Regions from separate parts of the Pseudoxanthomonas sp. LjRoot143 genome, predicted to be linked through region 2. Evidence: predicted binding sites of a transcription regulator. Region 2 holds the regulator's gene; the other holds the start of a gene.
What was found. The regulator FliA, encoded in region 2, starts transcription of late flagellar genes. The targets are predictions, from matches to a motif close to TAAAGTTTNNCNNNCNNNGGCCGATAA.

Region 1: ACSQ1W_RS03615 (HDOD domain-containing protein) is a predicted target of FliA. The motif match lies at 2,374-2,400, and genes of this name have one in related genera.

What each region holds. Positions count from the first base shown of each region.
Region 1 is NZ_CAXUPM020000001.1:764,748-772,407, forward strand. Features, by position in the region: gene ACSQ1W_RS03605 (cupin domain-containing protein) at 1-22, opposite strand, end outside; gene ACSQ1W_RS03610 (AIM24 family protein) at 89-784, shown strand; gene ACSQ1W_RS03615 (HDOD domain-containing protein) at 806-2,296, opposite strand; gene tsf (translation elongation factor Ts) at 2,511-3,389, opposite strand; gene rpsB (30S ribosomal protein S2) at 3,587-4,390, opposite strand; gene map (type I methionyl aminopeptidase) at 4,712-5,488, shown strand; gene glnD ([protein-PII] uridylyltransferase) at 5,491-7,660, shown strand, end outside.
Region 2 is NZ_CAXUPM020000001.1:2,048,215-2,055,874, reverse strand. Features, by position in the region: gene ACSQ1W_RS09740 (flagellar motor protein) at 1-304, opposite strand, end outside; gene ACSQ1W_RS09735 (chemotaxis protein CheA) at 523-2,265, opposite strand; gene ACSQ1W_RS09730 (hypothetical protein) at 2,293-2,436, opposite strand; gene ACSQ1W_RS09725 (protein phosphatase CheZ) at 2,474-3,091, opposite strand; gene ACSQ1W_RS09720 (chemotaxis response regulator CheY) at 3,091-3,471, opposite strand; gene ACSQ1W_RS09715 (RNA polymerase sigma factor FliA) at 3,589-4,341, opposite strand; gene ACSQ1W_RS09710 (MinD/ParA family protein) at 4,338-5,216, opposite strand; gene flhF (flagellar biosynthesis protein FlhF) at 5,206-6,891, opposite strand; gene flhA (flagellar biosynthesis protein FlhA) at 6,940-7,660, opposite strand, start outside.

The DNA of each region.
Region 1 (7,660 bases), 1.3 Mb from region 2:
GCACGACAACGATGCGGGGCATGGGCGGTACCTGGAGGGCGGGATGGCTATGATGGCGTCCTCTTTCCACTGTCATCAAGGAACGACCATGGCCGTGCGCACCCTGCAGGAATTCATCGCTTCGTCCCGCGAAAAGGACGCCAGCCCGGAGGCCTTCGAACTGGAGAGTCCGCATCTGCTCGAGGTCCGGCTGAACGGACTGGTCTGGGCCAAGGCCGGAGCCATGGTCGCGCGCAAGGGGGCGGTGAAATTCACCCGGCAGGGCGTGCTGGAGCAAGGCCTCGGCAACCTGCTGAAGAAGGCGGTCAGCGGCGAAGGCATGCAGCTGATGAAGATCGAGGGGCAGGGCCGCGTCTACCTGGCCGATGCCGGCAAGCGGATCACGCTGTTGCGCCTGGCCGGCGAGTCCATCTTCGTCAACGGCAACGACGTGCTGGCGGTCGAGTCGGGCATCGAGAGTCGCATCACCATGATGCGCAAGGTCGCCGGCATGCTGTCGGGCGGCCTGTTCAACGTGCGCCTGAGCGGCCACGGCATCGTGGCCATCACCTCGCACTACGAGCCGCTGACGCTGCCGGTGAACGCGCAGACCGGGCCGGTGTTCACCGATCCCAATGCGACGGTCGCGTGGTCGGGCAGCCTGACGCCGGAAATCATCACCGACATCTCGCTGGGCACGCTGCTGGGGCGCGGCTCAGGGGAAAGCATCCAGTTGCGCTTCGCAGGCGAAGGCTGGGTGGTCGTGCAGCCGTACGAGGAAGTGGCGCTGCAGCCGCGGCAGTAACCGCGGTGCGGTGGCGCCGGCTCAGGCGCTGGCGCCCACCGAGACGCGGTTGCGTCCTTCACGCTTTGCGCCATACAGCGCCTCGTCGGCGGCGCGCAGCAGGTCGTCGACATGGCGGAACTGCTCCAGCGTGCCCTGCGTGGCGAGGCCGGCGGAGAAGGTGATGTGCAGCGGCTGGCCATTGACGTGGGCCATGGCGGAGCCTGCCACTTCGGACAGGATGCGCCGCACCACGTGCGCGGCGGCTTCTTCGTTGATGCCGGGCAGTACCACCAGGAACTCCTCGCCGCCGTAGCGGGCGACGATGTCGCTGCTACGCACGTGCCGCATCAGCGACTTGGCGAAGTTGCGCAGCACCTCGTCGCCGACCAGGTGGCCCCAGCGGTCGTTGACCTGCTTGAAGTCGTCCAGGTCGATGAAGGCGATCGACAGCGGCCAGCCATGGCGCGTGGCGGCGTCGAACTCCTTCTCCAGCACTTCTTCCAGCTGGCTGCGGTTGTAGGCGCCGGTCAGCGGATCGCGGCGGACCTCCTCGGCCAATCGGCGTGCGCGGTCCTCGTGTTCGTCGGCCTCCTTGCGCGCGCGTGCGGCTTCCTGGATCTCTCGCAGGTTGCGCACCACCAGCAGCTCGCGCGCTTGATCCAGCAACGCCTGGATGCGGGCGGGCGGCGCGGGCGGCACGTCGAACATCGTGCACACCTCGGGCAGGGCCGCGAGCATGTCTTCGGTCAGCGCGAGGAAGGTCGCATAGTCCAGTCCGAGCCGCGTTGCGGCCTGCAGGGCGGCCTGCCGGTGGGCTTCTTCGGTGTGCGCTTCGTCCGCGCCCGCCAGCCAGATGTCGGCGACGTGGCCGGACACGGCGACGCATGCGTTGAATGTGGTGTCGGAGGCCGGCGTCTCGCTCTCCATGATGGCTTCGCGCAGCAGCGCCGGCAGGTTCCATTGCCGCGCCAGCCAGCCGCCGACGGCGGCGTGGTCGCAGCCCAGCAGCTCGCGCTCGGCCGCCAGCAACGCCGCGTTGTCCTCGGCCCGCTCGACGAGCCGTGCGTAGTCGTCGCCCAGCACTTCCATCAGGGCGAGGACGCCGATGTCCTGCAGCAGGCCGGCCAGCATCAGTTCCTCGGCCTTGCGCAGGCCGGCGTGCTGGCCCAGCAGGCGGCATGCCAGCGCGGCGATCACGCTGCGGCGCCAGACGCGCTCCTGCGCGACCGGATGGGTGCCGCTGCCGCAGCGCGCCAGCGAGAAGCCCAGTGCCAGCGTCAGCGTGGCGTTGAGTCCGAGCACCGTCAGTGCCTGCGACAGGTTCTCGACACGGCGACGGCTGGCGTAGAGCGGAGAGTTGGCGATGCGCAGCATGCGCGCGCTGAGCGCGGCGTCCAGGCCGATCGCATCGGCAGCCGTCGCCATCACCACCTCGGGATCCTGCGCAAGTTCGATGATGCGCAACGCCACGCCCGGCGGGCTGGGCAGGTTGCGGCAGTTCGAGAGCTGGGATTCGAGTTCGGGACGCATCCGGGTGCGCACTACGCTGAAGGAAAGTGGCGGGCAGCATGCCAGCAAAGCGTGACGGAATGTCAGCTTTGTAAACAATTTCGGCGCAGGATCGGCAAACTTTAGTCGCGGGCGACGAGCGGTCGTGCGACGCGACGACGCAGGTAGCGTGTATCGCAGCAAAAGAAAAAGCCGCGGTTTCCCGCGGCTTTCCCGGTGAAGCGGTGAGGTTGGCTTACGCCAGGCCCGCCTGCTTCATCACTTCGGCGGCGTAGTCTTCCACCACCTTCTCGATGCCTTCGCCGACCACCAGGCGCTGGAAGCCGATCACGTCGGCGCCGGCGGCCTTGACCACCTGCTCGACCGACTTGTCGCTGTCCAGCACGTACGGCTGGCCGTACAGGGTCACTTCGTTGACGATCTTGTTGATCTTGCCGGAGATGATCTTCTCCAGGATGTCGGCCGGCTTGGCCTTGTCCTTGTCCGACATCTTGGCCAGCTCGATTTCCTTTTCCTTCGCCACGAACTCGGCCGGCACGTCGGCGGCCTTGTTGTGCGGCGGGTTCATCGCGGCGATGTGCATCGCCAGGCCGCGGGCCAGCTCGGCGTCGCCGCCCTTGACCTCGACCAGCACGCCGATCTTGCCGCCGTGCACGTAGGCCGCGACATTGTTGGCGCTGTCGATGGCGACCAGGCGACGGATCTGCATGTTCTCGCCCAGCTTGGCGATGGCGGCGGCGCGCGCTTCTTCGACGGTCTCACCCGAGGCCAGCTTGGCGCTCTTCAGCGCTTCCACATCGGCGGCACCCGAGGTCAGCGCGGCCTGCGCGATGGCGTCGGTGAAGGCGATGAAGTTGGCGTCCTTGGCGACGAAGTCGGTCTCGGAGTTGATCTCGACCAGCACGGCCTTGCCGCCGTCCTGGGCCACGGCCACGCGGCCTTCGGCGGTGACGCGGTCGGCCTTCTTGTCGGCCTTGGCCAGACCCGACTTGCGCAGCCATTCGGCCGCGGCGTCGATGTCGGCGTTGTTCTCGGTGAGCGCCTTCTTGCACTCCATCATGCCGGCGCCGGTGCGCTCGCGCAGTTCCTTGACCAGGGAAGCGGTGATTTCCACGGGATTACCTCGGTTTAGATTGGCAAAGCCCCTCTCCCGTCGGGAGAGGGGTTGGGGTGAGGGTCCGGCGGAACCACGACGCCTGCAGCGTCGACATGCTTGCCGCACCCTCATCCGCCCTTCGGGCACCTTCTCCCGACGGGAGAAGGGAAAAACATGGCCGCCGCGCAGCATGGCGCGGCGGCATTGCAGCCGGGTTACTCGGCAGCGGCTTCGTCGGACTTCTTGCCGGCGGCCTTCTTGGCCGGGGCGCGACGGGCACCCTTGTCGTCGCCGCCTTCGGCGAACTCTTCCTCGCGCACGGTGGCGGCGTTCGGCGACGCGGCCTTGCCTTCCAGCACGGCGTCGGCGGCGGCGCGGGCGTACAGCTGCACGGCGCGGATGGCGTCGTCGTTGCCGGGGATGGCGTAGTCGACCAGGGCCGGGTCGTAGTTCGAGTCGACCACCGCGATCACCGGGATGCCGAGCTTCTTGGCTTCCTTGATGGCGATGTCTTCATGGCCGATGTCGATGACGAACAGGGCGTCCGGGAGGCGGTTCATTTCCTTGATGCCGCCCAGCGAGGCCAGCAGCTTCTCGCGCTCGCGGCGCAGGCCCAGCACTTCGTGCTTGACCAGCTTTTCGAACGTGCCGTCGGTTTCGGCGGCTTCCAGTTCCTTCAGGCGGGCGACCGACTTCTTCACGGTGGCGAAGTTGGTCAGCGTGCCGCCCAGCCAGCGCTGGGTCATGAACGGCATGCCGCAACGCTCGGCTTCTTCCTTCACGGCTTCGCGCGCGCTGCGCTTGGTGCCCAGGAACAGGATGGTGCCGCGCTTCTGCGCGACGCCCGAGATGAAGTTCATCGCGTCGTTGAACAGCGGAACGGTCTTCTCGAGGTTGATGATGTGGATCTTGCCGCGGGCACCGAAGATGTACGGCGCCATCTTGGGGTTCCAGTAGCGGGTCTGGTGGCCGAAATGGACGCCGGCTTCCAGCATCTGGCGCATGGTGACTTGAGGCATTGCAATGACTCCATCGAAGGGGAACCCACCGTCCGGTTCAATGGAGGACGGTGCCCGTGAGGGCGGGGTTCCGGGGTTGGGCCTCCCTGCGGCTTCCGTGTCCGAACCCTTCAGCGAAGGGCACCCCGGCACGGGTTGGGGCAGCAGGTGTGGATTCGTCGGTGTCGCCCGACGTGGACGGTCCGGCCGGGCAGGCCCGGGCGCGAAGCCGCGGGATTATAGCGGCCTTTCCCGCGCTGCCGCAAACCGCCCGATCCCCGTGGACGGGCGCGGGGAGCCCTGGCCGTTCAGCCCGGGCGCCAAATGGGGGATAATCGGCCAATGGCCATCCAGCTCAAGACCCCCGAAGACCTCGCCCAGATGCGCATCGCCGGCCGCCTCGCCGCCGAAGTGCTCCAGGTAGTCGCCCCGCACGTGAAGCCGGGCGTGACCACCGCCGAACTGGACCGCATCTGCCACGATCACATCGTCAACGTGCAGAAGGCGATTCCGGCCAACGTGGGCTACAAGGGCTTCCCGGCCACGGTCTGCACCTCCGTCAATAACGTCATCTGCCACGGCATCCCCAGCGAGGGGAAGGTGCTGAAGGATGGCGACATCCTCAACATCGACGTCACCGTCATCAAGGACGGCTGGCATGGCGACACCAGCCGCATGTACATCGTCGGCACGCCGTCGGTGATGGCGAAACGCCTGGTGGACGTGACCCGCGAGGCCATGTTCCGCGGCATCCGCGCGGTGAAGCCGGGCGCCACCCTGGGCGACGTCGGTCATGCGATCCAGCAGTACGCCGAAGGCGAGCGCTTCAGCGTGGTGCGCGAGTATTGCGGCCACGGCATCGGCAAGGTCTACCACGACGAGCCGCAGGTGCTGCATTACGGACGCCCCGGCGAGGGCGTGGTGCTGAAGCCCGGCATGACCTTCACCATCGAGCCGATGATCAACGAGGGTGCGCGCCACACCAAGGTGCTGCCCGACGGCTGGACCGTGGTGACCAAGGACCGCAAGCTGTCCGCGCAGTGGGAACACACCGTGGCGGTGACCGAGGACGGCGTCGAGATCCTGACCCGCGTGCCGGGCGACGACAACGACCTGTGAGTATCCCGACAGCCGCGAACGGACAGGCGACGCGGCTTCCGGATATCGGCCCGGACGTCGCCGATGACGCGGCCTGGTCGGCGGCGGCACGCGCGTCGCTCGGCCAGACCGACGCGCGACTGGACAAGCGTTTCGACCAGGACGACGGCATGGACCGCATCCTCGCGCTGCGCGCGCGGGCGGTCGACCATCTGCTGAAGGACGCGTGGCTGCGCTGCATCCCCACGGATGCGCCGATGGCGTTGTTCGCGGTCGGTGGTTACGGGCGGGGCGAACTGTTCCCGCACTCCGACGTCGACGTGCTGGTGCTCGCTGCGGCGGACGTGCAGCAGGCCCATCACGGCGCGGTGGCGCGGCTGTTCGCCCTGCTGTGGGATGCCGGCCTGCCGATCAGCCACAGCGTGCGCTCGGCAGGCGAGTGCACGGCCGCGGCGGCGGCCGACCAGAGCGTGCTGACCGCGCTGATCGAGGAGCGGCTGATCGTCGGCGAACCCGTCGACGAAGGCCTGTTGATCGACGCCATCGGCCCGGCACGGGTCTGGCCGCCGCGCGACTTCTTCGTCGCCAAGCGCGAGGAACTGCGCCTCCGTCATGCGCGGTTCGGCGACACGTCCGACAACCTCGAGCCCAATATCAAGGAAGGCCCCGGCGGCCTGCGCGACCTGCACACGCTGGGCTGGATGGCGCTGCGCACGTTCGGTGTGCGCGACCTGGAAGCGCTGGTGGGCCTGGGCCACCTGGGCCCCGACGAAGCCGTCGCGCTGGCACGCGAGCGCCGCGCGCTGGGACGCCTGCGCTACGGCCTGCACCGGGTCGCGGGCCGACCGGAAGAACGCCTGCGCTTCGATTACCAGAAGACGCTGGCGCAACGGCTGCGGTTTGCCGACGACGCCGAGAACCTCGGCGTCGAGAAGATGATGCAGGGCTTCTACCGTAGCGCTGCCATCGTGCGGCGGATCAGCGACCGCCTGCTGCAGCGGTTCGAGGAACAGTTCGACGGCGAGGCGTTGCCGGAGCCGCTGGACGAGCACTTCGCGCTGCGTCGCGGTTACCTCGCCGCGCGCCAGGGCGGCTGGCCGGCGAACGATGTCGGGCAGGTCTTCGCCCTGTTCGCCGCGTGGGCAGCCCATCCCCAGATTCGCGGCCTGCATTCGCGCACCGCCCGCGCGCTGGCGGAGTCGCTGCCGAAGCTGTCCGCCTATCCCGCGGCCACGCGGGCGCAGCGTGATGCCTTCATGGCCCTGCTGCGCGGTCCGCGCGCGGTGGAAACCCTCACCCGCATGGCCAGGCTCGGCGTGCTGGGGCAGTGGATCCCGGCGTTCGCGCGCGTGTCCGGGCGCATGCAGTTCGACCTGTTCCATGTCTACACCGTCGACCAGCACACGCTGATGGTGTTGCGGAACATCGCCGCCTTCGCTGCGGGCCGTGCGGACGAGCGCTTCTCCATCGCGCATGAGGTCTGGCCGCGCCTGCGCAAGCCGGAACTGCTGCTGCTGGCGGGCCTGTTCCACGACATCGCCAAGGGGCGCGGCGGCGACCACTCGGAACTGGGTGCGGTGGATGCGCGCGAGTTCTGCGCGGCACATGCGCTCAGCGAGGGCGACACCGCACTGGTGGCATGGCTGGTGGAGCAGCACCTGCGCATGTCGGTGACGGCGCAGAAGCAGGACATCTCCGATCCCGACGTCATCCACGCCTTCGCCGTCCTAGTCGAGGATCGCGAGCGTCTCGATTACCTTTACCTGCTGACGTGTGCGGACATAGCCGGCACCAGTCCCAAGCTGTGGAACGCATGGAAGGACCGGCTGCTGGCCGACCTGTATTTCGCCGCGCGCCGCGTGCTGCGCGAGGGTCTGGAAAACCCGGTGGCGGTGCACGAGCGGCTGGACGAAGCGCGCGGCAGCGTCCGCGCCATGCTGGAACTGCAGGGCCTGTCGGCGGCGCAGGCGGATGCGTTGTTCACCACCATGCCGGAGGAGAGCTTCCTTCGTTTCCGTCCCGAACAGCTGGCCTGGCAGGCGCATGCCATCCGCGGCGCGAATGCCGGCGAGACGCGGGTACGCGCGCGCCGCATCGCCGACGACGCGGACGCGATGGAAGTGTTCGTGCATTCGCCCGACCGTGACGGCCTGTTCGCCGCCATCCTCGCGACCCTCGACCGCATGGGCTTCG
Region 2 (7,660 bases):
GGTTCACCACCGGCTCGAGTCCCAGCAGGCCCTGCTTGCGGGCGATGTTGCTCCATTCGACGATCTGCGCGACCAGCGCGTCGCCTTCGGTGCCGGGCGGACGGATGATCCAGCGCACGATCGCCAGGGCGCGCTTGAACACCGGCGGCGGCGTATGCACCAGGATCGCGGCGATGGTGCCGAGGATGACGATGACGAACGCGGCCGACGACCACAGCGATGACAGGCCCGCGCCCTTGAGGATGCTGCCACCCACCAGGGCGACCAGCGCCAGGAGAAGTCCGATGAGGCTGAAGATGTCCATGGTCTGATCTATCGGCCCCGTTCAGGTCTACTTGAGGCGTGCGTCCTGCAGGAGCGATGTAAGTCGCGACCTTGATCACATCCGGATATCCGGTGTGGGAGCGACGTAAGTCGCGATGGCCGCGAGACGGGGTGGAGCAGGGTGTTGATGTCTGAAGGAAAGAGCTCGCGACTTACGTCGCTCCCACAACAGCACCGGTCCCTCAAATCGTTAGCGCGTCACGCCGTCGCGCGCAGTCCGTCGACGTCGAGGATCAGCGCCATGCGGCCGTCACCGATCAGGGTGGCGCCGGCGTAACCGGGCAGGCCGCGTACGGCGCGCGGCAGGGGTTTGATGACGACCTCCTCGCGGCCACGCACCTGGTCGACGATCAGGCCGAAGCGCTGTTCGCCCATCTGCAGCACCACGATGGTGAGCAGCGGCGCCATCACCGGATCCACGCGCAGCCACTGCCGCAGGTCGACCAGGGGCAGGGTGTGGGTCTGGCGGTCCAGCACGGCCTGGCCGTCGAACCAGCGCAGGCTTTCCGACGGCGCATGCAGCACTTCCATGACGCGCGCCAGCGGCAGTGCGTAGACCGGATCGCCGGCCTGCACCAGCAGCGTGGGCAGGATGGCCAGCGTCAACGGCACGCGGATGACGAAGCGGCTGCCGCGGCCCACGTCGGAATGGATGGTGATCTGGCCACTGAGTTCGCGGATGCGCGACTGCACCACGTCCATGCCGACGCCGCGGCCGGAGATGTCGGTGACCACGGCCTTGGTGGAGAAGCCGGCCATGAAGACCAGCTGCAGGCACTCGTCGTGTGTCAGACGGGCGGCCGCTTCCGGATCGATCAGCCCCTTCTCCAGCGCCTTCGCGCGCAGGCGCTCGGGATCGATGCCGGCGCCGTCGTCGCGGATCTCGATGGTGACGAAGTCGCCTTCCTGTTGCGCCGACAGGCGCACATGGCCGGCGCGCGGCTTGCTGCAGGCTTCGCGCAGCGAGGGCACTTCGATGCCGTGGTCGATGGCGTTGCGCACCAGGTGCACCAGCGGATCGGCCAGGGCTTCCACCAGGTTGCGGTCCAACTCGGTGTCGGCGCCGACCAGTTCCAGGTCGACTTCCTTCTGCAACTGGCGGGCGACGTCGCGCGCGACCTTGGGAAAGCGCGAGAACACCTTGCCGACCGGCTGCATGCGGGTGCGCATGACCGCGGTCTGCAGGCGGGCGGTGGCGATGTCGAGGCTGCTGACGGCGCGGTCGAGTTCCTCGTCGCGGATGCGGGCACGCAGCGTCTTGAGGCGGTTGCGCGACAGCACCAGTTCGCCGACCAGGTTGACGATGGCATCCAGCCGCTTGGTATCCACGCGGATGGTCTGTTCGGCCTCGCCGCCGGCCTTTGCGGCCGGCTTGGGTGCCGTGGGTTTCGCCGGCGTCGGGGCGGCCGCGACGGGGGCGGGGGGCGCTACGCTGGTCGGTGCGCCGCCGCCATGCAACTGGTCGAGCAGGGCCTCGAATTCGTCGTCGCCGATCAGGTCGCCGCCGGCCTGCGCTGCCGGTGCGACTGCCGCGGCAGGTTTCTGTGCAGGCGTGGGTGCGCTGCCGTGCACGTCGAACTGCTCGATCAGCGTCTGCGGCGCGTGCGGCGGTTCCTCGCCGGCGCCGACGGCGTCCAGCATCTGTTGCAGCCAGTCCAGCGATTGCTGGGCGGCGTCGAAGTGTTGTGCTTCCAGTGTCGCCTGGCCCGCGCGCACCAGTCCGAGCGTCTCCTCGGCCGCGTGGCAGAGATTGACCATCGCCTGGATGCCGAGGAAGCCGGCGCCACCCTTCAGCGTGTGGAAGCCGCGGAACACCGCATTGAGCTGGCCGCTGTCGGACGGGTCGTGCTCCAGCGTCACCAGCTGTTCGCCCAGCCGGTCGAGGATCTCCTGTGCTTCGATCAGGAAGTCGGCGGCGATTTCAGGGGTGACGGCAGACATGGGAGGACGGGGTACCGTGGCAGGCGATCAGCGGAAGGGATCGGGCAGGTGCATCGCGTGGGCGTGGCGGCGGCGCAGGAGGCGCCCGACCACGACATCGCACACCAGCAGCAATCCCACGAACAGCAGGACGACGGGATGGCGGGAACGGCGGGCGGAAGCAGCGTGCATGGCAGGTCTCCGGTTCCGCAGCGCACGTCCCCCGGGGCTACAACCCCAGGCCGGACAGCAGGTCGTCGGCGTCGTCCTGCGAAAACGCGTTGCGGTCAAGACCAGCAACGGCCGGGCCGGCGAGTTCTGAACCCTTCTCCTGCTTTTTTTCAGGCGGAGGCAGGCCGAGCGCGCCGAAACCCTCGTGCACGCGGCGCACGATGCCGGCCACGCGACGGATGATCTGGCCGGTGAGGTCCTGGTAGCTCTGCGCCAGCGCCATCTCGGACAGGCCCTTGCCGATGCGCTCCACCAGCGCCGCCTGTTCGGCGGACAGCGCGGTGGCCTTCAGTTCGGTCGCGTAGCCGCGGCACTGCTCGGCCAGGTCGAGGGTCTTGTGGCTGGCCTGTTCGGTCATTTCGACCACGTGGTCCAGGCGCGAGCAGGCGTCGTCGAGTTCGCCGGCATCGGTCGGGGGCAGTTCGCCCAGCGTCTGCGCGAGCTCGCGCGCCAGGCGTCCGAGACCTTGCATCATCGGCTGCGTGCGCCAGGCGGCGATCGCATCCAGTTCCCGGCGCCAACCGGCTTCGTCGCCCTGTTCCAGCGCATCGAGCGCGTGCTGCAGTTTTTCCACCAGCGCCGCGCGCGCACCGGTGGCATCGGCGACGGCGTTCATCAGGCGGCGGCTCCCAGGCGTTCGAAGATCTTGCCCAGCTTCTCTTCCAGCGTCTGTGCGGTGAACGGCTTGATGATGTAGCCGTTCACGCCGTTCTGCGCGGCCTCGATGATCTGTTCCCGCTTGGCTTCCGCGGTCACCATCAGCACCGGCAGCGTCTTGAAGCGGTCGTCGGCGCGGATGGCCTTCAGCAGCTCGATGCCGGTCATGCCCGGCATGTTCCAGTCGGTGACCACGAAATCGAAGCTGCCCTGGCCCAGCGCGGTCAGCGCGGTGGTGCCATCGTCGGCCTCGGCGGTGTTGGTGTAGCCGAGGTCGTTGAGCAGGTTCTTGATGATGCGGCGCATGGTGGAGAAGTCGTCCACGATGAGGATGCGCATGTTCTTGTTGGCGGTCACATCGAACTCCGGTAAAGCGTGCCCGGCGAGGGGCAACGGCAAGGCAGGGGCTGCACGCGGCGGCCTACCGGGGCTTTATCGGCAGGCTGCGGGGATTCTTCAGTCTTGGTCTTCCAGGCCGGCATCGGCCTTCTCGAACACCTGCAGGCGACCGCGCAGGCGCACCATGGCCTGGCCGTGGATCTGGCAGACGCGGGACTCGCTGACGCCCAGCACCGCGCCGATTTCCTTCAGGTTGAGCTCCTGCTCGTAGTACATCGACAGCACCAGCTGCTCGCGTTCGGGCAACTGACCGATGCACTTCACCAACTGCTGGCGGAACTCGCTGCGCTCCAGGTGCTGCTGCGGCGACGGGCCGCCGGTGCGCGTGGTGTTCGGTTCGCCGTGGTCGTCGATATGCGACTCCAGGCTCAGCACCTGGCCGCGCGCGGCGTCTTCCATCAGCCGCAGGTATTCCGGCAGCGGCATCTCCATGGCACTGGCCACTTCGGTGGCGATGGCGGCGCGGCCGGTGCGTTGCTCGATCTCCCGCACGGTGGCGGCGGCCTGGCGGGCGCGGCGGTGCACCGAGCGCGGCACCCAGTCGCCACGACGGATCTCGTCGATCATCGAACCGCGGATGCGGATGGAGGCGTAGGTTTCGAACGAAGCGCCCTGTTCGGCGTCGTAGCTGCGCGAGGCTTCCAGCAGGCCGATCATGCCGGCCTGGATCAGGTCGTCGATCTCCACGCTGGCCGGCAGGCGCGCCGCCAGGTGGTGGGCGATGCGGCGCACCAGGTCGGCGTGCTGGGTGACGAAGTCGTTCGCGCTGCTGCGTTGCACGGCGCGGTACTGGGCGGCGGCGGTGTTCATGCGGCCACCCCCCGCTGGATCAGGCGTTCGACGAAGAACTCGACGTTGCCGCGTGCGCCGACCGGCGGCTGCCAGCGGGCGGTGGTGCGCGCGATGTCGGTGATGGCGCGGGCGGACGGGCTGCCCGGGTAGGCCTTCACGACGGGCTGCTGGCGCTGCACGGCGCGGCGCAGCCAGTCGTCCTGCGGCACGGCGCCCAGGTAGTGCAGGGCGACGTCGCCGAGGAAGCGTTCGCAGACGCGGGCGAGCTTCTCGTACAGCTTCCTGCCTTCGTTGGGGTCGCGGACCATGTTGGCGATGACGTGCACGCGGTCCAGGCCGCGCTCGCGCGCCAGCACCTTGATCAGGGCGTAGGCGTCGGTGATCGAGGCCGGCTCGTCGCAGACCACCACCACGGTGTCCTGGGCGGCCTGGCAGAACGTCAGCACGCTGTCGCTGATGCCGGCGGCGGTGTCCACCACCATGAAGTCGAGCGCGCGTTGCAGTTCGGAGAACACGTTGACCAGGCCGACATGTTCGGCCGGCGTCAGTTCGGCCATGTGGCGGAAACCCGACGAGGCCGGCACCACCAGCACGCCCTCGGGGCCTTCCAGCAGCACGTCCTCGAGTCCGCAGCGGCCGGCGATCAGGTCGGCCAGGGTGAACTTCGGCGACAGGCCGAGCAGTACGTCGACGTTGGCCAGGCCCAGGTCGGCGTCCATCAGCAGCGTGCGCTTGCCCATTTCGGCCAGCGACACGGCGAGGTTGACCGACACGTTGGTCTTGCCCACGCCGCCCTTGCCGCCGGTGACGGCGACGACACGCACGGGATGGAACGCGCCGGGCAACGGCGGGGTGCTGCGGGGATTGGTCTGCAGCGGGTGATCAGGCGACATGGGTGGCCTCGGTCGAGCAGGGTTCGTCGGCTTCGCGGCGCAGCTGGTCCAGCCGCAGCACGAGGTGGGCGCTGTTGGCGCGGTGGAGGTCGTCGGGGACGCGCTGGCCGTCGGTCACCCAGGTCATCGGCAACTGGTGGTCGACCACCACGCTCAGCGCGCTGCCCAGGCGTCCGGTCTCGTCCAGCTTGGTCAGCACCACGCCTTGCGGCTGCACGGTGCTGAAGCGGCGGACCACTTCGTCCAGGTCGGAGAAGTGCGAATTGGCCGGCAGGCACAGCAGGGTCTTCACCTGGCCCGAGGCGCGCAGCCAGTTGAGCTGGCCGACCAGGTTGCGGTCGCGCTGGCCCAGGCCGGCGGTGTCGATCAGCACCAGCTTGTAGTCGCGCAGACGCTCCAGCACCAGCGCCAGGGTCTGCGCGCTGTCGGCCTCGTGCACGGCGATGCCGAGCTGGCGGCCGTAGCCGTGCAGCTGCTCGCGGCCGCCGACGCGGACGGTGTCGGTGGTGACCAGAGCGACATCGCGGGCGTTGTGGCGCTGCGCGAAGCAGGCCGCCAGCTTGGCGATGGTGGTGGTCTTGCCGGCGCCGGTCGGGCCGACCAGGGCGATGACGCCGCCGGTGTCGAGCAGATCGGTGTCGAGCACCGGCAGCTTCTTCGACAGCAGGCCCAGCATCAGGCCGCGGCCGCGATGCAGTTCGGTGTCGGCGGGAATCTGCAGGGCGATGTCGCGGGTGATGCCGGCGTCGAAGCCGTAGTCTTCCATCAGCTCCATCGCCTGCATGCGCACCGGCGAGCCGCGCAGGCGTTCGTCGGTGAGGCGATGCATCTCGCGCTCGATCATCTCGCGCATGGCGGACAGTTCGCCGCGCATCTGCACCAGCTGCTCGTCGCTCTCCCGCGCTTCCGCGGCGTTGTCGGTGACGACCGTCAGCGTCGGCACGGTGATGGCGGCCGGCATCGGGGCCGGTGCGGCGGCGGTCACGCGGGTGGCGTGCAGTGCGGCGACCGGTGCCGGTTCGGGTTCCGGCAGCGACAGCGGCGGGGCGATCGAGGGCAGCAGGGCGTCCAGATCGAGCGTGTCGTCGATCTCGGCGCGGTGCGAGGCCGGGCGGCGCGGGATCGCGGCCGGCTCGATCCTGGCGACCGGTTCGTTGGCGGGCGCGGCCGGCAGGCAGGCGGCCAGCTTGGCCGCGAAGGATTCGGGTTCGATCAGTTGCGGTGCGATGTCGCGGATGACCGGCGCCGGGATCTCGTCGTGGATCGGCGCGGGCGCGACAACCACCGGTGCGCGCGGAGGTGCGATCGGCGCGGCAGGTGCGATCGGGGCGGGCGCCGGCTTTGCGGCCTCGGCACGCGGGGCGGCGGGAGCGGCCGGCTGGCGACGGGCGAAGTAGCTGGCCGCAGCTTCGGCCGGCGACAGCGCCGGGGCGTTGGCGGCCGGTGCCTGCGGCGCCGGGTCGAGCAGCGGATGCAGCGGCGCGGCGGGCGCGGCCGGGCGCATCGCGTCCAGCGTGCGCTGCACCAGCGCTTCGTCGTAGTTGCTGGCGGCGACGATCTCGACACCATCCTCGGTGACCCGGTTGGACAGGATCACCGCGTCCGGGCCGTGTTCCTGCCGGACCATCGCGAAGGCGGTGCGCATGTCGGGGGCGACGAAGCGTTTGATTTTCATGGCGTGCTATCCGGTTCCAGGTCGCGTCGGGTTCTGCTGCTCCGGGTATCAGCTGATCGTGCCGACCAGCTTCAACCGCTTGTCCTCGGGAACCTCGCTGTAGGCCAGCACCGACAGCGAGGGGACGCTGTGGCGGACCAGGCGGGCGAGGGCGGCGCGGACCGTTCCCGGTACCAGCACCACCGCAGGCTCGCTGCGGGCTTCCTGCTTGGTCACCACGTCGGCGAGGCTCTGGTGCAGGCGTTCCGCCAGTCCCGGTTCCAGCGCCGCGCCGGTTCCCTGGGTACTGTCCTGCAAGACGCGTTCCAGATTCGGCGCCAAGGTATAGACGGGCAGTTCCGGCGCCATCCCGGAGATCTCCTGCACGATGAAACGGCCCAGCGAGGTACGTACGGCGGCCGTGAGCGCGGCCGGATCGGTGTTCTGCGGGGCGAACTCGACCAGTGCCTCGGCGATGCGGCGCAGCTGGCGGATCGGCACGCGCTCGATCAGCAGGTTCTGCAGCACGCGCACCACGGTGGCCAGCGGCAGCGCCTTCGGGGTGAGGTCCTCGACCAGCTTCGGCGCGCTGCGGCCCAACTGCGCCAGCAGCTGCTGGACTTCTTCGTGGCCGAGCAGTTCCGGCGCGTGTTCGCGTACCAGGTGGGAAAGATGGGTGGCCATGACGGTGGCCGGATCGACCACGGTGTAGCCCAGCGATTCGGCGGTGGCCTTCTGGTGTGACTGGATCCACACCGCATCCAGGCCGAAGGCCGGATCCTTGCCCGGA